2 linked regions of the Salinivibrio kushneri genome follow. The protein of the gene in region 2 binds, or shares a complex with, the protein of the main gene of each other region. Links are inferred from orthologs where the notes say so. Each region holds a gene or a part of one and is shown on either strand. Other genes may lie near its edges. The genes, in order: N8M53_RS00650 and oppC.

The links.
Region 1: the proteins of oppC (region 2) and N8M53_RS00650 are in contact, whole or in part, in a cryo-EM structure (PDB 8Z21), measured with the Escherichia coli proteins. The link is inferred for Salinivibrio kushneri from one-to-one orthologs.

What each region holds. Positions count from the first base shown.
Region 1 is NZ_CP114588.1:130,031-139,634, reverse strand. The notes cover bases 2,680-5,543. They hold N8M53_RS00650 (ABC transporter ATP-binding protein), read right to left. Parts: upstream 4,624-5,543; coding sequence 3,736-4,623; downstream 2,680-3,735. Other genes in these bases: N8M53_RS00640 (extracellular solute-binding protein), read right to left, coding at 5,514-5,543; N8M53_RS00645 (ABC transporter ATP-binding protein), read right to left, coding at 4,639-5,505; N8M53_RS00655 (TRAP transporter substrate-binding protein), read right to left, coding at 2,680-3,446. Also shown: N8M53_RS00670 (gluconokinase), read right to left, coding at 1-421; N8M53_RS00665 (TRAP transporter large permease), read right to left, coding at 501-1,817; N8M53_RS00660 (TRAP transporter small permease subunit), read right to left, coding at 1,810-2,367; more of N8M53_RS00655, read right to left, coding at 2,430-2,679; more of N8M53_RS00640, read right to left, coding at 5,544-7,340; N8M53_RS00635 (ABC transporter permease), read right to left, coding at 7,387-8,430; N8M53_RS00630 (ABC transporter permease subunit), read right to left, coding at 8,432-9,457. UniProt on the Escherichia coli protein: Part of the ABC transporter complex OppABCDF involved in the uptake of oligopeptides and of the ABC transporter complex MppA-OppBCDF involved in the uptake of the cell wall murein tripeptide L-alanyl-gamma-D-glutamyl-meso-diaminopimelate.
Region 2 is NZ_CP114588.1:1,875,664-1,885,185, reverse strand. Bases 5,511-8,292 are described here. They hold oppC (oligopeptide ABC transporter permease OppC), read left to right. Parts: upstream 5,511-6,336; coding sequence 6,337-7,248; downstream 7,249-8,292. Other genes in these bases: N8M53_RS08865 (methyl-accepting chemotaxis protein), read left to right, coding at 7,395-8,292; oppB (oligopeptide ABC transporter permease OppB), read left to right, coding at 5,511-6,326. In the rest of the region: N8M53_RS08900 (Hpt domain-containing protein), read left to right, coding at 1-297; uridine diphosphate-N-acetylglucosamine-binding protein YvcK, read right to left, coding at 229-1,161; N8M53_RS08890 (LON peptidase substrate-binding domain-containing protein), read right to left, coding at 1,366-1,938; N8M53_RS08885 (hypothetical protein), read left to right, coding at 2,756-2,929; N8M53_RS08880 (ABC transporter substrate-binding protein), read left to right, coding at 3,612-5,288; more of oppB, read left to right, coding at 5,406-5,510; more of N8M53_RS08865, read left to right, coding at 8,293-9,506. UniProt on the Escherichia coli protein: Part of the ABC transporter complex OppABCDF involved in the uptake of oligopeptides and of the ABC transporter complex MppA-OppBCDF involved in the uptake of the cell wall murein tripeptide L-alanyl-gamma-D-glutamyl-meso-diaminopimelate.

The sequences.
Region 1 (9,604 bases), 1.7 Mb from region 2 along the record:
CCTCTTCGGGGCTGGGCTCGACCAAGGCGTCAAATTGGCTACGCAGCATGGCCTCACCATGAAAATAATGGTTAGCCCGTTTTTGTAGCCGCGACCAAATCGTAGCGTAATCCCCTTGCAGATAGACAATCACTAACTCTGGGTTGTTTTGTCGCAGCACGTCGCGGTACTCCGGCTTTAATGCTGAGCAAGCAATCACCGCTGCCTCATTGTCGGTATACAGACGGTTCAAGGTACGTAACCAACCGCTGCGGTCAGCATCAGTCAGTGGGATCCCTTGCCGCATTTTTTCTACATTGTCAGCGGGATGATAATCGTCACCGTCATAAAAAGGCAGGTCGAGTGCACGGGCAATTTCACTGCCAATCAGGCTTTTGCCGCACCCTGAAACCCCCATGATTAATAGTTTTTTTACTTTCATTGCACACCACAACCCTTAGCCAAGCCACACGCTAGCGATAACACCTTGAGAACTCGATATTGCTGTTTTAATACCATGATCATTGCCACCACATTGCCAACTCAGGGAAGATAATCACCAATGACAGCACGAACACTTGCAGGGCGATAAAAGGCAGCAGTGAGGTAAAAATCTCACCAAGACTAATGTCTTTCGGGGCGACTGATTTAAGGTAGAAGGCAGCGGGTCCAAATGGCGGCGAAAGGAACGACACCTGCATGTTGAGGCAGAACACCACCCCGAACCAAATGGGGTCAAAACCAAGCCCGGTGATGATGGGCACAAAAATCGGCATGGTTAACAGCGCCACCCCGACCCAGTCTAAAAACATCCCTAAGACGAGTAAGATCACCATCATGATAAGCAAGGTACCTATCGCACTGCCGCCGCTTAGGCTCAGGATCACTTGTTCAACAAAATCAATCCCGCCCATCAGGTTGTAGATTCCCACCAGGGCGCTGGCACCAATGCCAATCCACATGATCATCCCGCAAGTACGCATAGTGGCAATTGCGCTCTCTTTGAGCATCGAAAGGTTCATCTCACCACGGACAATCGCAGACAGCATGATCCCCACCACGCCAAGCGCCGAGGCTTCAGTGACCGAGGCCACTCCAGTGTAAATACTGCCAAGTACCACGGCTACCGAGAAAAGTGGGAAAAACAACGCTTTAAAGTAGCTCACTTGCGGCTCATCGTCTTCCCCGCTGTCACTTGGGATCGGCGCCAGTGACGGGTTTAACTTACAACGAATCAACACATAAGCGATGTAACAAGCGGCGAGAATGAAGGCGGGGAGAAAGGATGCCTTGAACAAATCACCAATCGACACACTGGCGGTCATACCATAGATGATCAGTACGATACTGGGCGGCAGCATGGTCCCCAGCGCACCCCCGGCACAGGTGGTCCCGATCGCCAGCTTGCGATCATAACCAAGGCGGAGCATTTGCGGTAACGCCAAGATCCCCAATAGCACGGTTTCACCGCCAATCACGCCAGACATAGAAGCCAGCAACACCGCGACTAAAATGGTTTGTACCGCGACCCCGCCTCTCACCTTGCGCCCTAGGGACTTCATGGCATCGAAAAGATCTTTGGCGATGCCTGAACGGTCAAGTAGTGCCGCCATTAATACGAACATCGGCACGGCTAAAAAGACGTAACCAGAGGCAAAACTGTAGGTACGGCTGGCAATTAATGGCATCGCCTCGGGGCCAAACCAAAAGAGGGTAAAAAAGATCGCCACAAACCCAGACACAAACGCCAATTGCATCCCAGTGAGTAGCAATCCAATCAGCATCACCAGCATGAGCAGGCTTCCCCACGCCAGTCCAATCGAAGATAAATCAAACATCGTCTTTGTTCCTCAGCCCGACCAGCTCTTGGATGAGATGCAATACAAACTGGAGCACAAGAATGCACAGCGCGATAAAAATCAGCCCTTTAAGCAGCGCCGGATAGGGCGCATTGAGCACAGACCCCGAGGTCTCAAGTCGTAGCTCGCCCCAAGGTGCAAACCAGGCTTCCTTGGCAAGCGAGTAGGATGAATAGGCCAGCATGCTGGCAAACGCGAGTCCGACGAGGTGATGAACCAGGTTGAGGTATTTGCGCGTTTGTGACGATACCGCGTCGTAAACTAAGACCACACGCACATGGCGGTTGGCCGCAAAGGCATAAATCCCACCGATAATGAACAAGGAGCCGCCGATAAATGAGGCAGTTTCATGCACCCAGGTGGTGGGCGAATCAAACAGGTAACGCATCACCACTTCGTAAAACGAGATAAAAACGGTGGCGATAAATAGCCAACTTAATAAGTGGCTCACCTTAATGATCGCTCTATCGAGTACGTTTCTTGGGTGCTCGTCGGGCTCGGGCGGGGTATGAGGCGTTTGTTCAGTCATAAAATAGGTCCACAATCAGGAGGGCGATGCCCTCCTATCACTGACAAGACAAGGATGAATGCTTACAACAAGCCATTGGTTTCTAAGAAATCAGTGACTGAGTCATACACTTTTTGTGCATTGGGTGAGCGCTCGGCAAACACCTTCCATTGGGTTTTGGCGATTTCACGAAACTTCTTGCGCTCTTCGTCAGACCAATCGTGGATAGTGATCTCTGGGTTGGCTTTGGCCTCTTTCACTGCCGCCATATCTGCCATTTTCAGCTGGGTGGTCATGTCGTAAGAAAAATCCCGCACCGAGGTTTTCAAAATGGTCTGCAAGTCTTCCGGCATCTTGTCCCATTTTTTCTGCGCAATAGAGATATCAATCAGTGGCAACGAGTGGAAGCCTGGTTGCACTGGGTGCGGTGCAATGTCATTCATGCCTGCTTTTTGGTTGGTGGAAAACACGGTGTAATCGGCCGCATCAATCACCCCTTTGCTCAGACCGGTAAACACTTCCGAGCCCGGCAAGTTAACCGGTGTGGCGCCAGCGGCGGCAAACACTTGCTGCACCAAGCCTTCTGGGGCACGCAGCTTGAGTCCTTTAAGATCAGCCACGCCGTCAATCGGTTTTTTGGAAATAAACGACTCAACGCCCGTGGTCGATGCGCCTACAAACTGCACACCATACGGGGCGTAAAGCTCGGTCATCAGCTCATTCCCGCCACCGTAATTCATGTATTGCAGCAGCTGGGTTGTATCGGACCAAGCACCGACCATATTACCAATCAAGCCAAAGGCCGGATCTTTGCCGGAAAAGTAGCCCGTGGCGGTGACATGTCCGTCCAGGATCCCCATTTTTATCGCCCCGAGCGTCTCGGTGTGTTTCACCACAGAGCCAACAGGCAATAAATCAATATTGATTTGGCCATCAGACATGGTCTCCACACGGTCAGCCCAGCGCTGCTGAACCTTAAAGTTGAGATCACCTGAGGGATCAGACGATTGGATTTTCAGATTAAAATCCGCCGCCATCGCTGACATAGAGAACAAGCCAGAGATAGAGGCAGCGAGCAGGGTTTTCGTTATTGCTTTCATAGTAGGATGTCCTTGTTTTATTTCCATTTATTCCATCAAGCTGGAATGCGAGTGGTCGAAATGCTGGATGTAATTGTTATGTTACCAACCTTCTACGCTGTAAAGTTACCGGTAACACTGATGCATGAACAGAGATCGCACTCACAGTTATTGATTAATTTGTCACAAGGATAAAGCAAAGAGGAAGAAGTGTGAGACACACCACATTGGCGGTTATCGGGATATCGCCCTCGGCAAAAAGCGCAAGCATGAGCCGATGCCCACCCTGAAACAGGGTGGGGAAACGGTGCTAGCGGGTGGTTTCAGGCTTTTTTTCGTCCACCGACTCATCCCTTGCGTCCGCGTCAGCGGCCGGTTGCTCAGCGCGGCGCTTGTGCTTGCGGTATTTAGGGTGGGTGATCGGAATGGCAGAGAGTAACTTTTGCGTGTACTCATGCTGCGGCTGATGATAGACGGTTTCGGTCGGACCCTCTTCCACCACATGACCAAAGTACATCACTGCCACCTTATCGGAGATATGACGAACCACCGATAAGTCGTGGGAGATAAAAATCATCGCCAAGTTCATCTCTTGCTGGAGTTTCAGCAACAGGTTAAGAATCTGGGCCTGCACCGATACATCCAAAGCGGAGACGGATTCGTCACAAATAAGCAGTTTCGGTTTAAGGGCAATCGCCCGCGCAATACCAATCCGCTGGCGCTGACCGCCCGAAAACTCATGCGGGTAGCGGTTGACCGCATCGTGGGGCAATCCGACTTTATCTAGCAGCTCAAGTACCCATTGGCGACGCTCTTTCGCGGTGCCTATATTGTGAATAATAAAGGGCTCTTCTAAGATCCCGCCGATGGTGTGACGCTGGTTTAGCGACTCGAGCGGATCTTGAAAGACAATCTGCATGTCTTTACGCAGTGGCCGCATCTGACGTGGCGATAAATGGGTGATGTCTTTACCTTCAAAGAAAATTTTCCCTTCGGTAGGCTCAAACAGCTTAAGCATGGTACGGCCAAGGGTGCTTTTGCCACACCCCGACTCACCCACCAGCCCGAGGGTTTCACCTTGTGACACCGAGAGCGATACGCCATCGACGGCTTTAATGGTGTAGCCTTGACGAAGCAGGCCTTTGCCCGAGACAAAATACTGCTTCAGGTTTTCTACTCTGAGGACTTCCTTGCTCATCGCGTTCTCCTGCAACTACGGGGATGATGGCGCGGCATCAAACGCTTCCAACGGGCGAATATCAATCATCTGTTTGGGTTGATGGTGACGCCCCGGCATTAATCCCAATAAACGCTTGGTATACGGATGGGATGGGTGATCAAAGAGGGTGAAAATATCCGCCCGTTCACGAATTTGGCCATCGTACATCACCGCCACATCGTCACACACCTCGGCGACTACCCCCAGATCGTGAGTGATAAAAATCACCGCCATGCCGGTTTCTTCTTGCAGCTCGTTAATCAAGTCCAAAATCGAGGCCTGCACAGTTACATCCAAGGCGGTGGTTGGCTCATCACAAATCAAGATATCGGGCTTGCAGGCCAGTGCCATGGCGATCATTACCCGCTGACGCATCCCACCGGATAGGTTATGCGGGTACTCGTTCAGTCGCTTTTCTGGCATCGGGATTTTCACCTTGGCCAGCATATCGAGCGCACACGCCGCGCGCGCTTTTTTATCCAGCTCTGGGCGGTGTAGCATCAAAACTTCATTGATTTGCCGACCCACGGTATGCACCGGGTTCAGTGCCGTCATCGGGTCTTGAAAGATAATCGAGATCCGATTGCCACGCATCGCGTAGCGCTCTTTGGCGGGCAAGGTCACCAAGTCGGTCCCGCGGTACAAGATTTCGCCGCCCGTCACCTGGCCGTAGGGCTTGGGGAGCAGGCCCATGATCGACATCGCTGTGACACTTTTGCCACTGCCCGACTCGCCCACCAAGCCGAGCGTGCGCCCGGCTTTTACGTCAAAGCTTACCCCGTGAAGTACCTCACGGGGGCCGTCGTCAGTGGTAAAACTAACGGTCAAATCCTTAACCGAAAGAATGACATCCTGCGTCATAATCGCCCCTACAGCTTGTATCTGTCATCAATGATGGTCACCGGCTCAAAGGCTTTATCGTCATCCATCGCCTCTTCGGTGGCGTCTTTCATCTCTTCATCAATCCAGAAGGTACCAAAGCCCATCACCCGGCCACTGGTGACCATTTTTTCGGTGCGCTTGGTCATTGCGTTGTCTGGGATTTGTACATAACGCCAAAAACCTTGACGCACATACGGCACCATGTACCCAGGTACAATCACACTGGCTTCTGAGATCTTAGCGCGGATCTGGTGCGACAGCTGGTATTTCTTCGCCATGTCGAACTCGGTTTTGTACGCCATGATCAGCTTATCCAACGCCGGGGAGCTGTAATTGGTGTGGTTGTTGGTTTGCTTTTTATTAGCGTTATCCGAGTGGAAGTATTCCCAATAGGCCGGGATTTCTGAGGTGCCCATATTGAGAAACGCCAGCTGATGCTTTTTCTCCAGTATGTATTTAAACGCCGATGAGCCATCAACCAGGTGAATGGTAAAGTCCAACCCTGCTTTTTTCGCTTGCTCTTTCAAGTAAGCGATGCGTGGGGTGTGGTGTTGGTACCCATAAGTGATGGCAAAGCTTAAACGCTCGCCTTTGTCGTTAATACGAATGCCATCGGGGCCCACTTGGTCAAAGCCAGCTTTTTCGAAATAGCTGATCGCTTTTTCAGGGTCAAACGCTGGCGGTGTCGCACCATCGTTGTCGTACTCACCATGACCATGCCCCATTGCATGTGGCTTGCGTGAGTAGTCACCACGGGTAATATTTTCAATCATGCCATCAAAGTCCGTGGCATAGATGATGCCTTTGCGCACATTGATGTCATCCAGTAGCGGCATAGCCGTATTCATCCATAAACCACCCGCGCCAACCGGTAATTCGTTGTGGCCCCAGAATTTGGTGATATAGCCTTTTTTATAAGGTTCAGATTGGGTTTTGTCGTGCCACACATCCGGTAATAGCAAGTCGAACACATCCAAGTTGCCTTTTTCAAAGTGCTTCATGGCGATATCGTTATCCCGGATCACCCGCAGACGGATCTTATCGACGTTATAACGGTGTTGATAATACGGGTTGGTGTAGCCCCACCAGTCATCGACATGCTCAAAGGTGACGCTACGGCCTTTTTGCACCCGCGCTAACTCGTACGGGCCCACGGTGGGGGTCGCTTTGAAGTTATAGCGGCGTACAAAGTCGTCGGCAATGCCATCTTGGTTTTCATCTTTGCTCGGATTGGCGTAAAAATGCGCGGGACGTGGGACCAAACTACCCAAGGTATACATCAGATCTTCGTCGCTTTTCTCTATTGCAGTCGATATAGCAATGGTGTGTTGATCAATTTTCTCGACCCCACCAATGGTGTTGGTGTAGTACTCGTTGTACCAAGGCGCAACAATGTCTTTCGAGCGGTAGAACTGCATCATAAAGACAAAATCATCGGCGGTGACGGGCTCGCCATCCGACCAGGTCGCCTCTGGGTTCAGCTTGAAGTAGATGGTTTTGTGGTCGTCGCCAAACGCCCACTCATTGGCCAAATCCGGGATCCATTCCAGTGTGTCTGGGTGGCGCTTTACCAATGAAGGCATTTCATCGAGAAAATAACTGCGCAGGCCTGAGTTGGAGTCTGGGCCAACCGTGCGCAGCGTCTGGGGAAAGGAGCTTAAGTGTGAGCGCAAAACGCCGCCACGTTTGGCGTTGGGAGAGCCGATTTTAGGTGCATCCCAATTGGTTTGCCAATTAAGGTTTTCAGGCAAATCCGCCGCCCAGCCAGTCAGGCTAAACATCGAAATTGAGGTCGCAAGGATCAGTTTTTTCATCGTGATTTCCTTATCGTGATTCAAACATTGCACATTGTGTTTAACGTTAGTCGTAACGGGTGAATTTTTTCGGGTCGAACGCCGCGCGCACCGCTTCACCAATGAAGGTCACCATCACTAATACCACCACCAGTGAGGTCACCACGGACGCAACAATCCATGGTGCGTCCAAATTCGATTTGCCTTGCTGTAACAGCTCGCCCCAACTGGGCGTCGGCGGCATCAGCCCAAGGCCGAGATAATCCAGCGCTGTTAACGCGGTAATATTGAGTGCGATGGTAAAGGGCGCCAAAGTCACAATCATCACCATGGTATTGGGCAAAATATGCCGGAATAAGATCCGGCTGGTCGAGGCACCGAGTGCGCGCGCGGCCATCACATAATCACGCGCTGACTCTTTATAGGTCATGGTGCGCATATACCAGGTGATCGCCATCCAGCCAAATAGCACGTTAATCCCTACAAACAGGGCAAACGTGGGCTGAAGAATCGAAACCAAAATCATGATCACGTACAAAAACGGCACCATCGACCAGATTTCGATAAAGCGTTGGAAGAAAAGGTCAAACTTGCCGCCCCAAAAACCCATCGCACAGCCGACGGCTGTACCAATCGCATAGGAAGCGGCCATGGTGAGTAACGCAAACCCCATGGCGATACGAAAGCCGTACACCAAGCGAGCGAGGATATCGCGACCAATCTCATCGGTGCCAAGGTAATGCTGATGCTCAGCGCTCGGCGCTGTCGGTGGAAAATCCCCGCTAAAATCTTGCTCCAGTGGGTTCCATGGCACTAGGGGCATCACCACATAATTGTCACCGCCTTGTGCCTCAAAGGCTTTGGCAAGTTGACGATAGTTGGCTTCGCTGGTCCCCACTTGACCAAAGTCGCTCGCCAAGTACACATCACTCAGTACCGGGAAATAATATTCACCGTCGTATTTGACCATTAACGCTTTACTGTTGATAAAAAGCTCGGCAAACAGCGACAACACCAGCATGGTGGTCAAGATGATAAACGACCAATAACCGCGTTTAATTTGCTTAAAGCTGCGGATTTTCTTTTGAGTTAAAGGGCTAAACGTCAACATATCAAGATCCAAACTTCACGCGAGGGTCAACCAAGGCAACACAGATATCGGAGATAATATTGCCGGCCAGCAGTAATAGCGCATTGATGGCGACAATGCCCATCACCACCGGATAATCGCGCTCCATAATTGACTCATAGCCAAGTAAGCCGATGCCATTGATATTGAAAATGACTTCAATCAAAAACGCGCCGGTCATAAAGAACAACAACGAGTTGCCAAAATGGCTAGCAATCGGGATCAAGCTGTTGCGCAGCGCGTGCTTGCGCACCGCCGAGCGGAACGGTAACCCTTTGGCAATCGCCGTACGGATATAGTCCGCCGAGAGGTTTTCCATTAGGTTGTTTTTCATCGTCATGGTCAGGGTGGCAAAGTCACCAATCAGATAACAAATCAGCGGCAGTACCGCATGCCACATCACATCTTTGGCGCGTTCCCAAAAGCTGGTCGCGTCGTAGTAGGCATCGCCCACAAAGCCCCCCATCGGGAACCATTCGAGGTGATAGCTAAACAAGGTGATCAGTAATACCCCGACCACATAGCCAGGCAAGGCAAACCCAATAAAAATCAGCACAGAGGAGGACGAATCAAACACTGAACCGTGTTTGAGGGCTTTGTAATACCCGAGCGGAAGAGAGATAAAATAGCTGATGAAGAAGGTCATGCCGCCGTAAAACAAGGAGACGGGCAGACGCTCGGCGATCATGTCGGTGACCGGCTCGTAGTAGCGCGTCGACTCACCCAGATCGAAGTTGGCGAGCTTGCCCAGCCAATCGACATAGGCTTCTAGCACGGGTTTATCGAGGCCGTAAAATGCCTTAAGTTCGGCAATCTGATCGTCCGATAACGCCGAGCTGTCACCAGCACGTTGCAAGCTCGAGCCGCCATCGGCTTGTGCCTGCATTTGCGTCATCATTCGCTCGACCGGCCCACCCGGCACAAGACGGGTGATACCAAAGATCAAAATGGTAATGCCGAGAAATGTCGGGATCACCAACAGTAACCGGCGTAAAAAGTACGACAGCATAGCCACTACTCCCTGTCCACTGTCTGATATTTTTGCAGGTCATGGAACCTGCCGTTGTGCTCTCTTGGCCATCCTAAGCACTGAAAGCAACACTACGTATTACACACTCACATAAAGTGGTCTATATTTATCTCGATTTTTAGTCAC
Region 2 (9,522 bases):
GTGACGGTTTTGCTCACTGTATTTAGCGACGAGCTATCCCAATACCATTCTCAATTGTCTGGTTCTCCGTCGATAGAGCAAGTTCGTGAGATCAGCCATGCGATAAAAAGCAGTGCAGCCAGTTTTGGTGCGGATGATCTGGCCGAGATGGCGCGTGAGTGTGAATCACGGGTGAAACAAGGCCAACAAGATTGGATGACACATCACCTTGATGAGCTGACCGAGATGTTACGAGGGACGGCTTCTACCTACCGAGAAATGGCCGTCGAGCAAAATTTCATCAACAGCTTGACGTAGTTTATCCCTGTCATGACGCCAATGATGATTTGAGGAGGCCAAACTGGCCTCTTTTTGTTGGTAACGTGTAGCGAGCTGCGATGCATGTTGCTCACCAATGACCATATCGATGGTTTGGCCACCCATCGCGCGCTCACACCAAGCAAGCATAGTGGCTAATGACATGTCACCCGCCGGCCCGATTTCCTTGCCAAGGTTTCTAATAAACGCCAGTTTGGCCTGCGTATGTTTTAACGCACGGCCGAGTTCGGGAACCAGTAGTGGCGGCATCACGCTGGTTAAAAAACTGCCAGGGCCGAGCAAAATCAAGTCAGCCTGCTCGATAGCCTCAATGGCCTCGCGGGTCGCGGGGACGGTTGGGGACAAAAAGAGACGTGTCGGGGGAGCGCTTAGCTCATCAATATGTGTTTCTCCCGACACTGTCTCACCCTCTGGCGTTAACGCGGCAAGCTCAGCAGGATGCTCAGACATCGGTAGCAAATTGGGACGGATATCTAACAGATCGCGAATAAGTTGGATAGCTTCAAGCGGACGGACTGAGAGGTTATCCAGTGCGGTAAGGATCAGGTTGCCCAAATTATGCCCGTTCAACTCACCTTTCCCTTTAAAGCGATATTCAAACAGCATGGAGCCGACCGAGGGCTCGGTGATTAATTGGTTGAGGCAGTTACGAATGTCGCCCCAAGCTATTCCACCTTGGCAGGCACGGATACGGCCAGTTGACCCACCGTTGTCGGTTGTGGTGACAATGCCTGTTACCTGCTCGCCATAGGCTCCCAATGCCGATAAGACGCGCCCCAGACCATGTCCGCCACCAATCGCTACGATACGTTGTGAATGCTGATCTGAAACGTTTTGGGTCATCGCTTAGTTTCCTGAGAAAAAATCAATGCCGCCTAGTTTACCTGATGCGTGAGCGACAAGGTATTTGTTGGAGCCGTAAAGTGTGAGCAAATCAGGGAAGTGGGATAAAAAGGTGAAGAAAAAAAGAGGTAACGCGTCGCGTTACCTCGCCCAATCAAGCAGATGAATAAACAGGGCAAATAGCAAGGCAGCAATAAAAACGGTTTAGTGTGGATCTTGCATCATACTCAACAGGTAATCCCGTGTGGCGACACAGGAGCTGTTTGCCATTAACTGTTGCTTTTCCCCAGTGGGGAGTGGCAACAGTTCTAACCAGCGCTGGCATAACCACGTCAAGTTAGAGAATTCGGTTTCTCTGTGCATTTGTTGTAATTCAGGGTAGCGCTCAAACATTGACTGTAAGCGTTCGACCAGAGGCTCACTTTGTTTGTCGACGTGACAATCAGGCCAGCGGGGTAATGCGTTTACCGTGGCAAACAAGATGTGGTTGTGCTGCTGGTTAAATGCTTGGATAGCAAAGCGTGCTGTTCCCCGTGCCGTTATCACCAAGCAGCCATCTTCTTGACTTCGGGTATAGTCCTCAATCTCAATAAAGGTGCCAATATCCACGTGAGAGCGCTGGGCTTGTGTTTCCGCCATACACACTCCGATAGGGAGTCCATGCTTTAACGCGAATACCAGTGTGTCTAACGAGTCGCCCGCTGGGATGCGAAGAGGCATCCGGCCGCCAGGCAAGATGTGGCGATCATTAAACAAAATTGGTGTGGATTGTCCCATGTGACACCCCCTGACAAGCAATGACGTTGGTCTAGTAATCTAGATATTGCAAAAGGGGTGCCTACTTTTTGAAACGCCAGTATACCAGCGGTTCGGCATCGTGATGTCGCGATTGCGTAGCGCTTGAGAGCGAGAACTCGCAATTTGCAACGCAAATCCGCTCGCGATAACGCATTGTGCAAACGCTCACTCACTCGCTTTGCGGTCGCCCGTGAGTAGGATTACGCCCTGACTCGTCGTCAGCGTCGCGGTATAAAGACAAAAAAAATAGCCTCCATTTGGAGGCTATTAAAGAGGTGTTTTTAACATCAACACCGCGTTAGCGGTTAACCTGTGGTTTTTTTCCTTTATTTGGGTTGTAACCATGGCGAACGCGTGCGCATAAAGGGCGCGAGGTTGAGCTTTGTGGTCTCATAGTCTTGCTTTTTACTCTCTTGTCGGAAGAAAAATCATGTTAATGATCGGGAACATCTCATCAACAACATAATGATGGGGGATATAGCGTCGAATAACAACATCGTTTGCTTAAAAAAGCGTCAATATTGGTATTTCGTCTAAACAGCCGCTTATTATCAGCAAATGTTATTAAACTAAGGCAAGATCGGGCCGATATCCGCTATGGCTCTGGGTTGAGAAGCCGAGATGTAGTGGGGGCGAAGATGTCCGGCGAGCCTTGTCGGCAATTTTTTGCTTTATTGGTGCTGAGGGTGTAGGTTGAAAATTGCACAAGCGGTTTGTACTGACGCAACAGCCACCCACCTTAGGCGATCGTTGTGTGAGAGACTGTGCCAATGACTGAAGGATTCAGGAGGACACAATGAAACACAAGCGCTATAGCAACAAGAAAATCAAAGAAATGCTCAATGAGGTCATGCCAGAGATGGAAAAGCACGCGAGGACAACCGTGCCCTGCACGATCAGGCGAATGATCGCTCACCTGATAGTGGCCCCGTTTTTAGTCCCGACGATGCTAAAAAATAGTGGTTTATAGGACAAAGCCAGCTCGCGAAGCTGGCTTTGTTGCGACATTATCACCGCTCAAGCCTACTGAAGCCGCCATTTCTGCCTTCTCCCTCCGTTCTACATTATCCGCGCTTGACCCTCGCTCCTATTCGGGATGAGCGCTGCCTCTGGCAGGCATCATTACCGCTTATTCAAGTCAGATTTTGTGACCGTGATAGCTGTCTGACATCACGTGCATGTGTTTCTGTTGAGTTTTTTCGACAAATAACGTTTAGTATCGGCTTTACAATTAAGTAACATTTGGCGCATATTAGCAGTCAAAGTCACTGAGATTGCAAAGGTACAAAGAGGCTTGTGTTTTTTTTAGACGACAAGCTAGTTAAGCATTAGTGCCGATGTCCCCAGATTCAGTATAAATAGCAATTTGTTCCGTTTTTTGTTTCTAGTGGTGAATAAAGCGCTAATGTGACCTCATCTTACCAGCTTGAAATTCCATTCTTGGGTTCTCAGGTAGTGAAAGATGAGTTTTTAATCTCATTCTGTGGCAAAATACTTCAGATTTATGGCAAAACACAGCGTTGCTTGATAATGTTTTGCCTCTAGTCGCGCAGCGAGGCGTAGCACAGCTTTTTAGATTGTGCAAAACGGATTATCCCGTCACGTAGCGTCGATTGTCATGGATGCAATAGCGATTGTTATGGAGTTACACGATGAAGCTAAACACGATCACCCGAACCCTCTTTATGGGCGCTGGCCTTTCTCTGGCTCTAGCAGGATGCAGCGAACCAGAGCAAAAACAGACCTCTCAATCTAACCCTGAAACCAAACAACAAGCCGAGTCCGCGACAGGCGAGCCGCAACTGGCGGCAGAGCAAGAGCTCGTGCGTGGTAACGGTGCCGAAGTGGCGTCGTTGGATCCGCATAAAACTCAAGGCGTGCCTGAGTCGCATGTTATTCGTGACCTACTAGAAGGCTTGGTCAACCAGGATGCAGACGGTAATGTCATTCCAGGCGTCGCTTTACGCTGGGAAAACGAAGACAACAAGGTGTTTACGTTTTACCTTCGAGAAGACGCCAAATGGTCGAACGGTGATCCTGTTACCGCGCAAGATTTTGAGTACAGCTTCAAGCGCGTGGCTGATCCAATGACGGCTTCACCTTACTCTTGGTACCTTGGCTACACCCACATGGAGAATGCCAAAGCCATTATTAAGGGTGACAAAGATAAAGACACATTGGGCGTTGAAGCGCTAGACGATCACACCCTTCAGGTGACGTTAGATACCGCGGTACCTTACCTCGTGAAGATGATGGGCCACACCACCATGAAGCCGGTACATAAAGAAACGGTGGAAAAACATGGTGACCAATGGACTAAACCTGAGAACTTCGTGGGTAATGGTGCGTATGTCGTGGATAACTGGGTGATTAATGAGCGCATTGAGTTAACCCGTAACGACCAGTATTGGGATAATGAAAACACCACACTCGATAAAGTGACCTATTTGCCGATTGAAAACCAAGTGGCGGAAATGAATCGCTACTTGGCCGGCGAAATTGACATGACGTATGAGATCCCGAACGAGCATTTCCGTCGCTTGAAAAACGAGCATCCAGAAGATTTATCTATCGTGGGTAACCTGTGTAGCTACTACTACATCTTTAATACCAAGCGTGAACCTTTTGATGATGTCCGTGTGCGTAAAGCCTTGTCTTACGCGATTGACCGTAACGTGATTACCGATGCGCTACTGGGCCAAGGGCAAAAGCCCGCGTACTTCTTGACGCCTGAAATTACCGCTGGGTTTGATCCTGAGCTGCCAGCGTACGCCAAGATGACACAAGAAGAGCGTGATGCAGAGGCCAAGCGTCTGCTCAAAGAAGCTGGGTTCGGTGAAGACAATCCGCTCGACTTCTCACTGCTTTATAACACCAGCGAAAACCACAAAAAGCTGGCCGTCGCAATCGGTCAAATGTGGAAAGACAAGCTGGGTGTTGATGTTGCACTTAATAACCAAGAGTGGAAAACCTACCTGAGCACCAAAGATGAAGGTAATTTTGATGTCGCGCGCGCCGGTTGGTGTGGTGACTACAATGAAGCGTCTACCTTCCTCAGCTTGATGCGCAGCTCTAACTCATCAGGTGGTGTGCATTATGATAGCCAAGCTTATGATGCGATCATGGAAAACGCCATGACCACCACAGACGATGACAAGCGCACACAACTGTACTTGGATGCGGAAGCCCAGATGGCAAAAGACATGCCGATCGCGCCGATTTACCAGTATGTAAAAGCGCGTCTGCTTAGTCCACAAGTCGGTGGCTTCCCTGCCAATAACGCCGAAGAGAAGATCTACTCAAAAGATCTTTATATCAAGGCCGAGTAACGCCTGATTCACAGCTGATAAGGGAGCCGCTCCATGCGGCTCCCTTGGCTGGTTGTCGCTATGTAGGTATCGCCTAGGTAGCGGACGCTGTGAGGCTCAAAACGAAACGGTACAGTTATGTTGAAATTTATCGCCAAGCGCCTTTTGGAAGCTATTCCAACGTTGTTGGTCTTAATTACTATCTCTTTTTTCTTGATGCGGTTTGCGCCAGGCAACCCCTTTTCAAGCGAACGTCCATTGCCCCCTGCCGTAATGGAAAACATCAATGCCAAATACGGTCTGGATAAGCCTGTATTTGAGCAATACACCACCTACTTGGGCAATATCCTACAAGGGGATTTTGGTCCATCGTTTAAATACATTGATTTTACGGTGAATGAGCTGATTGCTGACGCATTTCCTGTATCGGCACAAATCGGTGCGTTGGCGTTTATCTTCACGCTGATTTTTGGGGTCACGATTGGCACCATTGCTGCGCTCAAACAAAACACCTGGATTGACTACACCATCATGTCTACGGCGATGTTAGGGGTGGTGATGCCATCCTTTGTATTAGCCCCCGTGCTGATTTATATCTTCGCCATTAACCTTGGTTGGTTCCCCGCCGGTGGCTGGCAAGGCGGTGGTTGGCAATTCATGGTATTGCCAATGATCGGTATGTCCTTACTGTATGTGGCCACATTTGCGCGTGTGACCCGCGGCAGCATGATCGAAACCCTAAACAGTAACTTTATTCGCACCGCGCGTGCCAAAGGGCTCAGTTACCCTAAAATTATTGTTAAACATGCGCTCAAGCCTGCGATGCTACCGGTTGTGTCCTACATGGGACCCGCGTTTGTGGGCATTATTACGGGGTCGGTGGTGATCGAAACCATTTTCGGTTTGCCGGGTATCGGGAAGCTGTTTGTGAACGCCGCGTTTAACCGTGATTATTCATTAGTGCTTGGCTGTACCATTTTGATCGGTACGCTGACCATTCTTTTCAACGCGATCGTCGATATCCTGCTGGCGTATATCGATCCTAAGATTCGTTACTAGGGGTGACATGATGCTGACGAAAAAAGAAAACATTGACGCCCTCGAAAACTTTGCTGAAGAAGTCGATGTCAAGGGGCGTAGCCTTTGGCAGGATGCGGCGATTCGTTTTAAACGTAACCGTGCTGCAATGGCGAGCTTGGTGATTCTGGTATTGATTGGTTTGAGCGTGATCCTTGGGCCGTATATCAGTGCCTACGCGTATGACGCGACCGATTGGTATGCCATTCATGCGGCGCCTTCATTGGGCGTAGACGGACATTGGTTTGGTACCGATGCGTTAGGCCGAGATCTCTTTACTCGCACCATGATGGGCGGGCGTATATCGATCATGGTAGGCGTCATGGGTGCCTTTGTCGCCGTCTTGATTGGTACCTTATATGGTGCCACATCAGGCTTTATTGGCGGCCGCACCGATGCGGTGATGATGCGCTTGGTGGAAATCCTCCAATCGATTCCGTTCATGTTCTTTGTGATTGTACTGGTCACCTTCTTTGGCCGTAATATCGTGCTGATCTTCGTGGCCATTGGCTGTATTGCGTGGCTAGATATGGCACGTATTGTGCGCGGTCAAACACTGAGCTTACGGAGTAAAGAGTTTGTCGAAGCGGCGCACGTTTCAGGGGTGAGCACGCGCCATATCATTACTCGCCATATCGTGCCAAACGTACTCGGGATTGTTGCGGTTTACTCGACTTTATTGGTGCCGAACATGATCTTGTTTGAATCTTTCTTGAGTTTCTTGGGGTTAGGTGTGCAAGAGCCAATGACCAGTTGGGGTGCCTTACTACAAGAAGGCTCGCAAACGATGGAAATTGCGATTTGGCAGCTGCTGTTCCCTGCCGCCTTTATGGTGATGACATTGTTCTGTTTTAACTATGTCGGCGATGGGCTTCGTGATGCCTTGGATCCAAAAGACAGATAAGCGACGTTTTTTGCCATCGTAAAAAACGCAATAATATGAAAAGCGCAGGTTTATTTCCTGCGCTTTTTTGTTACTGTTAAATGCGTGTTTCAAGGATGAGAATCGATAGCAATGGTGGCTGTCGATAGAGTGACAAAGGAGCTGTCATGCGATCCCTCTCAATTCAATGGAAGGTCACCCTCGTGGCCAGTTTGTGCGTTGCTGTGACCGCGGTAACCTTATTAACCTTCTCGACTTACGTAAATAACCAGTTTCAGCAAACGGTCGGTCAAGCGAGCACTCAAACGCTGCGCAGTGCTGCTCAACGTCTTGCGACCAGTCAAGCCCACGTTCAAGCGACCCATGTTCAGCGTTCTTTAGATGAAGCGGTGTACCGCGCGCAAATGCTGGCGCAAAGTGTGGTGTACCTACAGTATAACGCTGAGCAAAACTTTACCGACAGTGGTGAACTTCGCGGTTCAATCAATGAGCTAGTGCGGCGCTCCGTGGAGAACTTTGATTCGGTCCAAGCTGCGTTCGTGGTGTTTAAGCCCAATGCGCTCGACCAAGAAGATGATTTTTATCAGCTCGATACAGAACGGGGTGCCAATGCCACAGGGCGTTTTGCCAGCCGCTGGCAAAAACGGGATGGCGAGCTGCAAGGCAGTGTGCTCAGTGAGAAGCAAATTAACAACGACAATAATAATGGCAGTGGGCAAGCAGCGAATCATTGGTACCAGTGCCCATTGAGCCAAGGTGCGGCATGTGTGTCTGCGCCCAAACAAGCGGGCAGCAGTCTTAGCGTCACCATTTCTTCACCGCTAATGCGCGACGGACAAGTGCTTGGGGTACTGGGCATTGATATTGGTCTTGGCGGATTACAGTCAGTGATCGCAGAGGCAGATAAAGCCCTATTTGACGGTGCCGGGAATGTCAGTGTACTGAGCCAAGGTGGCCGTTTAGTGGTGTCGGATAAATCGCAAGCAACGGGAGGGACGGTTAATGATTTACCGTCGGCGCCCGACAACATGGTTGGATGGCTAACCGAAGGTCAACCACAGACCGAGTGGCAAAAAGGTCAATTGATGACCTATGTGCCGATTGCTTTGCCTGGCACCACGTGGGGAGCCCTGATCACCTTGCCGGAAGATGTCTTACTCTCTGAGGCAAACCAATTAAGCCAACAAATCACCGCGCAGCGCAGTCAAGCCGCGTGGACAGAGCGTAGCTTAGGGGTTGTGGCAACCCTGCTTGCTTTGGTGATCGCCGGATTAGCGGCGCGTCAAATCGTAAAACCCTTGAAACTACTCGCTGAACGATTGGCAGAGATTGCCGACGGTGATGGCGATCTTACTCAACGCATCCAGCTTAAAAATCGCGATGAAATCGGGGTTCTGGCAGGGCGCTTTAACCGCTTCCTCGATAAGTTGCAGCCTATCATGGCGAATGTGATTAATAGCGTTGAAGAAGCAGAGCATACTGCAAAAGAAGCCGCGCGTGTGGCCGCGCAAACCCGAGATGGTAGCCGTGAGCAAGTATCAAGCTTGGATGCAGTGGCGACAGCCTCAGAAGAGATGACGCAAACCGCCTCACAGGTTGCCAGTCATACCGAGTCGGCGCTGACTGCCGCTACCGCGGTCAACACGGCCACAGAGAACGGTGAAAAAATCGTCACTGGTTCATCGCAAGCCATGACGCGCTTAGTCGAGACGCTTAATGGTGCCACCGAGGATGCACAAGCTCTGCAAAAGAGCAGTCAGGACATTACTGAGATCTTAACCGTGATTGATGCCATGTCTGAACAAACTAATCTGCTTGCGTTAAATGCGGCGATAGAAGCGGCGCGAGCCGGCGAGCAAGGGCGCGGGTTTGCGGTGGTCGCTGACGAGGTACGTGAACTGTCACAGCGCACGAATCAGTCAATCACCCAGATCCGTACCGTGATTGATTCGTTGCAAGCGGGCGCGCAATCAGTGGTAGCCGCGATTCATGATGGGAACCAGTTAGCGGATGATACCGCAGAAAAGGTACAAGAGACGGTGGCTAGCCTGGACCAAATCCGTACTGCGATGCACGATATGATGGGGCTTAACAGCGAAATTAGCGCGGCGGCGGAACAACAAAGTGCGGTATCAGGCGATGTGACGCAAAATGTGACCCATATTCGTGAGCGCAGTGATGAACTCTTGTCGCATGCCGAATCGGCGGCGAGTATTGCCAGCCAATTGGAAGCGCTGGCTGGCCGCCAGCGTGCGCTAACGGCCCAGTTTAAAGTCTAACTTTGGTGATCCGCGG